3 regions of the Streptomyces sp. NPDC040589 genome follow, and region 3 is predicted to be linked to each of the others. Evidence: riboswitches for the same ligand, from Rfam matches in the RefSeq annotation. Region 3 holds a riboswitch; each other region holds the start of a gene.

Evidence for each region. A riboswitch is a leader RNA that binds a small molecule or an ion and turns the genes downstream of it on or off. The one in region 3 is predicted to bind cyclic di-AMP.
Region 1: it holds a riboswitch for cyclic di-AMP, as region 3 does, so the genes downstream of both, ACZ58V_RS31360 (transglycosylase family protein) here and ACZ58V_RS38720 (M23 family metallopeptidase) in region 3, are expected to answer to the same signal.
Region 2: it holds a riboswitch for cyclic di-AMP, as region 3 does, so the genes downstream of both, ACZ58V_RS05945 (transglycosylase SLT domain-containing protein) here and ACZ58V_RS38720 (M23 family metallopeptidase) in region 3, are expected to answer to the same signal.

What each region holds. Positions count from the first base shown of each region.
Region 1 is NZ_JBVIWP010000008.1:284,785-287,040, forward strand. Features, by position in the region: gene ACZ58V_RS31355 (transglycosylase family protein) at 1-578, shown strand, start outside; cyclic di-AMP (ydaO/yuaA leader) riboswitch at 807-973, shown strand; gene ACZ58V_RS31360 (transglycosylase family protein) at 978-1,667, shown strand; gene eno (phosphopyruvate hydratase) at 1,933-2,256, shown strand, end outside.
Region 2 is NZ_JBVIWP010000001.1:1,286,685-1,288,940, reverse strand. Features, by position in the region: gene ACZ58V_RS05950 (HAD family hydrolase) at 1-367, shown strand, start outside; gene ACZ58V_RS05945 (transglycosylase SLT domain-containing protein) at 331-1,095, opposite strand; cyclic di-AMP (ydaO/yuaA leader) riboswitch at 1,099-1,273, opposite strand; gene ACZ58V_RS05940 (polyprenyl synthetase family protein) at 1,778-2,256, shown strand, end outside.
Region 3 is NZ_JBVIWP010000014.1:120,714-122,969, reverse strand. Features, by position in the region: gene ACZ58V_RS38725 (GntR family transcriptional regulator) at 1-316, opposite strand, end outside; gene ACZ58V_RS38720 (M23 family metallopeptidase) at 509-1,294, opposite strand; cyclic di-AMP (ydaO/yuaA leader) riboswitch at 1,307-1,471, opposite strand; gene ACZ58V_RS38715 (M16 family metallopeptidase) at 1,675-2,256, opposite strand, start outside.

The DNA of each region.
Region 1 (2,256 bases), on a different contig from region 3:
ACGGTTCATCCGACTCGTCTGATTCATCGGATTCGCCCGGATTGCTCGACTCTCTCGGGTCGTCCCCTTCGTCCGACTCGCCGCCTTCTGGCGAGTCGTCGGCCTCGAAGGATGAATCCACCAAGTCCGACAAGTCGCCCGACATCGAGGAGTCCGCCTCGCAGGAGCCCGGCAGCTCCCCCTCGGCGACGCCCGAGCGTGACAAGTCCGGCAACTCGCGGCAGGGCGACGAATCTTCGGCGCCCACCGAGGCCGGCACCGGGACCGACACCGGTTCCGGCCGTCACCGCGGCCCCAGTGCCGACGAGACCCAGGCGCCCGAGAACGGCCGTACGGACGAGTCCACGGGGCGTCACGCCTCGCGCGACGACCGCGGCGACGAGGGCTCCGACGACACGTCCGAGGGTGCCTACATCGTGGGTATCGGCGACAGTCTCTGGTCCATCGCCGACTCCCTTGACATCAGCGGCGGATGGCACGAGCTCTATGACGGCAACAAGAAGGCCGTCGGCGCCGACCCGAACCTCATTCGCCCCGGTGAGAAGCTCACGGTAGAGGGCGAAGCGGACGGGAAGTAGCTGTTCGGGCAGTGCGGAAACGGGGGTGGAAGTCGCCCCGAAGCCGGGCGAGTTCGCGTCATGTTTCGCGGCGAATGTCCCGTTTGGGCTCCGTGAGAGATAGATCTCAGAAGCCCTGATCGTCTTTGAAATTCGGCGGATCGCGTGGCTACGGTCGGGACCGCTCGTCACCACGAGCCCCGGCTGCCGCAACGCCGAATCCTGCCAGCGGCCGTACGGGAACAGTCGTCGCGTCAAGCGCCGTAGGCAGGAGCGGGGGACCCAAGGTAGGTGCCCGACCGGCCAGTTGCGCCGGAAGGGCTTGGGGTGAAGCCGTGTCCCGGGAGGGATGCGGCCGGGCAACTCAACCGGCCCGAACCCGACAGCTCACCTCGCAGGCGTCGGTGAGGGGATCCTTCCATGCTGTTTTCCAGCAAGGGCAAGCACCGTCGTCCGTCCAAGGCCAGCCGTGCCATCGCCGTCGCCGGTGTCACCGGCGCCGCTGTCGCCGCCCCGCTGATGGCGGCCGGCGGCGCTTCCGCCGCCACCGCCTCCGAGTGGGACGCCGTCGCGCAGTGCGAGGCCGGCGGCAACTGGTCCATCAACACCGGCAACGGCTACTACGGCGGTCTGCAGTTCTCCGCCTCCACCTGGTCCGGCTACGGCGGCACCAAGTACGCCGCCACCGCCGACCAGGCCACCAAGGAGCAGCAGATCGAGATCGGCGAGAAGGTCCTCGCGGGTCAGGGCAAGGGTGCCTGGCCGGTCTGCGGCAAGGGCCTGTCGAGCGCCGGCTACAGCGGCGGCGGCTCCTCCTCGAACGACTCCGGCAGCTCCTCGCAGCAGAGCACCGAGTCCCGCGAGACCCAGCAGCAGCCGGCCTCCCGCTCCGACGAGCGCCCGGCCGCCAAGAAGACCGTCACCACCCCGACCGGCAAGAAGGTCAAGAAGGGCGACGGCGAGTACAAGGTGGCCAAGGGCGACACCCTGAGCTCGATCGCGGCGGACGAGAAGGTCGAGGGCGGCTGGGAGAAGCTGTTCCAGCTGAACAAGGACATCGTCGAGGACGCCAACCTCATCTACCCGGGCCAGCAGCTGCACCTGAAGTAGGCAGCGGCCCCTCCCCGTCCCCACGGGCTCCCCGCCCCGGTGCGTGTTCCCCCGTACGCGCCGGGGCGGGGTTTTTTCTGCCGGTCTTTGCGTTCCGGCTTTGTTCCGTTCGGAAACAATTTACTCTCGGTTCTGTCCATGGGGTGGGCGACCCGGTGGCCGATCGGCCGGAGCCGGTTAGGCTCATGTCGCGAGCCACCACGGCCCGCACCTCGCCGGGTCCACGCGACCCGCGAACCCGCGTCACATCAAGAAGGAGATGCTCGTGCCGTCCATCGACGTCGTCGTAGCCCGGGAAATCCTGGACTCCCGAGGCAACCCCACGGTCGAGGTCGAGGTCGGCCTCGACGACGGCAGCACCGGTCGTGCCGCCGTTCCGTCCGGCGCCTCCACGGGCGCCTTCGAGGCCATCGAGCTGCGTGACGGCGACTCGAACCGCTACCTCGGCAAGGGTGTGGAGAAGGCCGTCCTCGCGGTCATCGAGCAGATCGGCCCGGAGCTCGTCGGCTACGACGCCACCGAGCAGCGCCTGATCGACCAGGCGATGTTCGACCTGGACGCCACCGACAACAAGGGCTCCCTCGGCGCC
Region 2 (2,256 bases), on a different contig from region 3:
GGACGACGAGTTGGCGGCGACGGCCCGTTCGGTGGTCGGCTCACTGGCGACGGTGACGATGTCGGGGCCCGGCACGGTCGAGCTCCAGCCGTGCGGCGTCACCAAGGCGACGGGCCTGGCGCTGGCGGCCGAGCATCTGGGGCTGCGGCCGGCGGACACCATCGCCTTCGGTGACATGCCCAACGACATCCCGATGTTCGACTGGGCCGCCCACGGCGTCGCGATGGCGAACGCCCATCCCGAACTCAAGGCCGTGGCCGACGAGATCACCCTGTCGAACGAGGACGACGGCATCGCCGTCGTCCTCGAGCGACTGCTGGGCGGGACGGCTCAGTACGGGCCGTTGACGTTGTCGATCGAGCCGTAGCGGTCGGCCGCGTAGTTGCAGGCCGCCGTGATGTTGGCGACCGGGTCGTACGGGTCCCACGACGTGCCGTCCACGTGGTAGGCCTGGAAGGTCGGGTCGATGGTCTGGAGCAGGCCCTTGGAGGGGGTGCCCTTGACGGCGTTGGAGTCCCAGTTGTTGATCGCCTGGGGGTTGCCGGACGACTCGCGCATGACGTTGCGGTAGATGCCGTCGTACGACCCCGGAATGCCCTTCTGCGCCATGACGTCCAGCGCCTCGCGGATCCACCCGTCGAGGTTGTTGGCGTAGGTCTTCGCGGAGGCCTGGGTGGCCTTGGCGGCGCCACCGGCGGGCTTGGCGGGGGCGGACGACTTGGTCGCCTTCTTCGCGGCGGGCGCCTTGGTCGTCGACACCTTCAGCTTCAGACCCGGGTGGATCAGCTTCGGGCTGTCGCCGACGGCGGAGCGGTTGTCCTTGTAGAGCTTCTTCCAGCCGCCCGCGACGTCGTACTTGTCCGCGATGCGGTAGAGCGTGTCGCCCTTGACCACGGTGTACGTGAGCGACTTGGGCTGGGCCGCCTGCGGCACGGACTGTGCGACGGCGGGTGCGCTCTGCGGCGCCTCGGCCGCGCTCGCGTAGGTGGCTCCGAGGAGCGGGAGGGTCAGTGCCGCTCCGCCGGTGCCGGCGATCGCGACACCTCGGGAGAGCGGGTTGGTTCTGGGGCGACGGTGCTTGCCTCGTCCGGCCATGGCGAAATTCCTCTCCGGCGCCTGCGAGGTGAGCTGTCGGGTTCGGGCCGGGAGGTGCCCGGCCGCGTATGGCGGTGTACTGCCGTACGCGGCTTCACCCCGAGCCGTGCCGCTGTGCGGACCGGCGACTTACCTGGGTCCCCCGCTCCTGCCCTGCGTGAGTGGTCGGTTCGTGTGGGGGTCCGGGCGGTGGCAGGATTCGGCGTCCGCCGGACAGGCCGGGAACGTATGCGAGAGCACATGTCGGGAACAAGCACCGGAGTCACATATCGCGTGGTTGACCTTGGTCGGGGGTGTTTGGTCCGCTTGATCCTTTGCGAGAGCCAAGGCTCAACTGGCGTTCGGCTGAAGGGGGTACGGGTCGATGCCGAGGTGGGGCGACAAAGGGGTTAACGTGATTCAACTCACTGATCACGAGCCTGTGGGGCAATTCCCGCCAATGGGAATTTGCTCAATCATCATGGCAAATCGTGTATATCTCACTACCTCCTGGTAAGTCGATAAATGTCTGTTCTTATGAGCTGATCGAAAACATAACGGTCGTGATCAGATACCACCCGGCCTGTAACCATGGGCGCTGGCGGTGATCGAAACGTGACCGGATACGCTGAGTCGAGTGATGGCAGCGACCTATCGACAATCCGCGTAATCACCGGCAGACACAGCAGACAGGAGACCCCTCGTGACCGACGTCGGGCCGTTCGGGCTGAGCGTGCGGGACCAGGCTCTGGAAGCCGATGTCCAGGCCGGGTTGGCGGCTGTCGAGGAAGGCTTGTTCGAGGCCACCAAGAGCGAGGTGCCCTTCATCACGGAGGCCGCCCAGCACCTGGTGCGGGCCGGCGGCAAGCGGTTCCGTCCGCTGCTCGTGATGCTCTCCGCCCAGTTCGGTGACCCGTACGCGCCCGGGATCGTGCCGTCGGCCGTCGTCGTGGAGCTGACCCACCTCGCCACGCTGTACCACGACGACGTGATGGACGAGGCGACGGTGCGCCGCGGGGTGGCGAGTGCGAACACCCGCTGGGGCAACTCCGTCGCGGTCCTCACCGGCGACTTCCTCTTCGCCCGTGCCTCGCACACCCTGGCCGACCTCGGTCCGGAGGCGGTGCGGGTGCAGGCCGAGGCGTTCGAACGGCTGGTGACCGGGCAGATCCTGGAGACGGC
Region 3 (2,256 bases):
CGCGCAGCACCTTCAGATGGGCCTCGGTGCGGCGCTGGGCGGCGCGAGCGGCACCCAGCGGCTCCAGCAGCATGCGCATCTCCAGCAGGTCGGCGGCCTCCTGCTCGGTGGGTTCGGCGACGCACGCGCCCGCGTGCCGCCGGGTGACCACGAAGCCCTCGGCCTCCAGGGTGCGCAGGGCCTCCCGGACGGGGACGCGCGAGACGCCGTAGCGGCGCGCGAGGAGTTCCTCGGTGAGCCGGCTGCCGCGCTCGTAGACACCCGCGACGATGTCGTCCCGGATGGCCGTGCACACCGAGTGCGCGGGAATACGCATGACCGACCTCCCCTTAATCCCCGTGAAACGTCGACTGGCGACGTGTGTTCCGTGACTCTATTGCAATGAGCCGGAATTTCCGACGGCAGGCAGGAAATCAGGGATATTTTTTGGACAGTCGGCCGTGGCGAACGCCGAAAGCCCCGGCTCGGGGAGCCGGGGCTTTCGGGAAGAACAGTCGCCGTCAGATGTTCAGACGTTCACGCCGTGCGAGCGGAGGTAGGCGACGGGGTCGATGTCGGAGCCGTACTCGGGGCCGGTGCGGGCCTCGAAGTGCAGATGCGGGCCGGTGACGTTGCCGGTCGCGCCGGACAGGCCGATCTGCTGGCCCGGAGTGACCTTCTGGCCCACCGAGACGCTGCTGGACGACAGGTGGCCGTACTGGGTGTACGTCCCGTCGTTCATCTTGATCACGACCTGGTTGCCGTAGGAACCACCCCAGCCGGCCTCGACGACCTCACCCATGCCGACCGAATGGACGGCCGTGCCGCTGGAGGCGTGGAAGTCGACCCCGGTGTGGCTGCCGGAGGACCAGACGGCGCCGCCGGACTTGTAGCCGGTGGAGACGTACGAGCCGGAGATCGGGGACACGAAGGTGTTGAGGCGCTTGCGCTCGGCCTCGCGGGCGGCCCGCTCCTTGGCCTCGCGGGCCTCCTCGGCCCGCTCCTTGGCCTCCTTGGCCGCCTCGGCGGCGCGCTCGCGGGCGGCCTCCTCGGCCTTCTTCTTGGCGGCGGCCTCTTCGGCCGCCTGCTTCTGGGCGACGGCCTGGGCGTCGATCTTCTGGGCCACGGTGTCGCCCATGGTGACGACCGGGGTGAGGCCCGTCTGCTCGACAGCGGGCTCCGCGGCGAAGGCCGGGGCGGCCACGGTGCCGACGACACCGGTGGTGGCGAGGGCCGCGACACCCGCGGCGCGGGCCGTGCGGCGCTGGATCCGGCTGGGACGACGGTGCTTCCCGGTGGCGCGCGTGAACGCCATGTGGTGGCTGGTCCTTTCCTTCCCTCTCGCCTACCGGGTTAGCTGACGGGTTCGGAGCAGGAAGGTCTCCTACGGACCCCCTCGCGACTCGCGCGGGCGTCCGATTCACCCCAGGGACTACGGTGGGTCCCCGGCTCCCCTGGCTCGCGCCGTACGGGGACTCGGCGATGACTGTCCGGTGCCGCGGGTGCGGCGCACTGCCTGACGAACAGCCCGGACGACGCTAAGCGGCGCCACTTTCAATTCCCAAACGGATCCCGGCTTTTGTAGCGCATCCCACAGGGCAGACAGGCAACTCCCGCACCAATTCGGACATAAAGGAGCCCTGGTGCCTTAGAAGACAACCAGGGCCCCTACGCGCGCGTGGCGCTCGCCTCCCGCTACTCGGCGGCGACTACGGCGACTTCGCCGATGCCGAGGGCCTCCACGGGGCCCCTGATCTGCGCCGCGTCGCCGACGAGGACGGTCACCAGACGGTCCACCGGGAAGGCGCTGACGGCCGCCGCGGTGGCCTCCACGGTGCCGGTCGCGGCGAGCTGCCGGTACAGCGCGGCCTGGTAGTCGTCGGGCAGGTGCTGCTCGACCTGGTCGGCCAGCGTGCTCGCGACGGCCGCCGCCGTCTCGTACTTCAGCGGCGCCACGCCGACCAGGTTCTGCACGGCGACGTCCCGCTCGGCGTCGGTCAGCCCCTCGGCGGCGAGAGTGCGCAGCACCGTCCAGAGGTCCTCAAGGGCGGGGCCGGTGTTGGGAGTGTCCACGGAGCCGCTGATGGCGAGCATCGCGGCACCGGTCCCGTCCGGGGCGGACCTGAGGACCTGGGCGAACGCCCGCACGCCGTAGGTGTAGCCCTTCTCCTCGCGCAGGACGCGGTCCAGGCGGGAGGTGAGGGTGCCGCCGAGGCAGTACGTGCCGAGCACCTGGGCGGGCCAGACGCGGTCGTGCCGGTCCGAGCCGATCCGGCC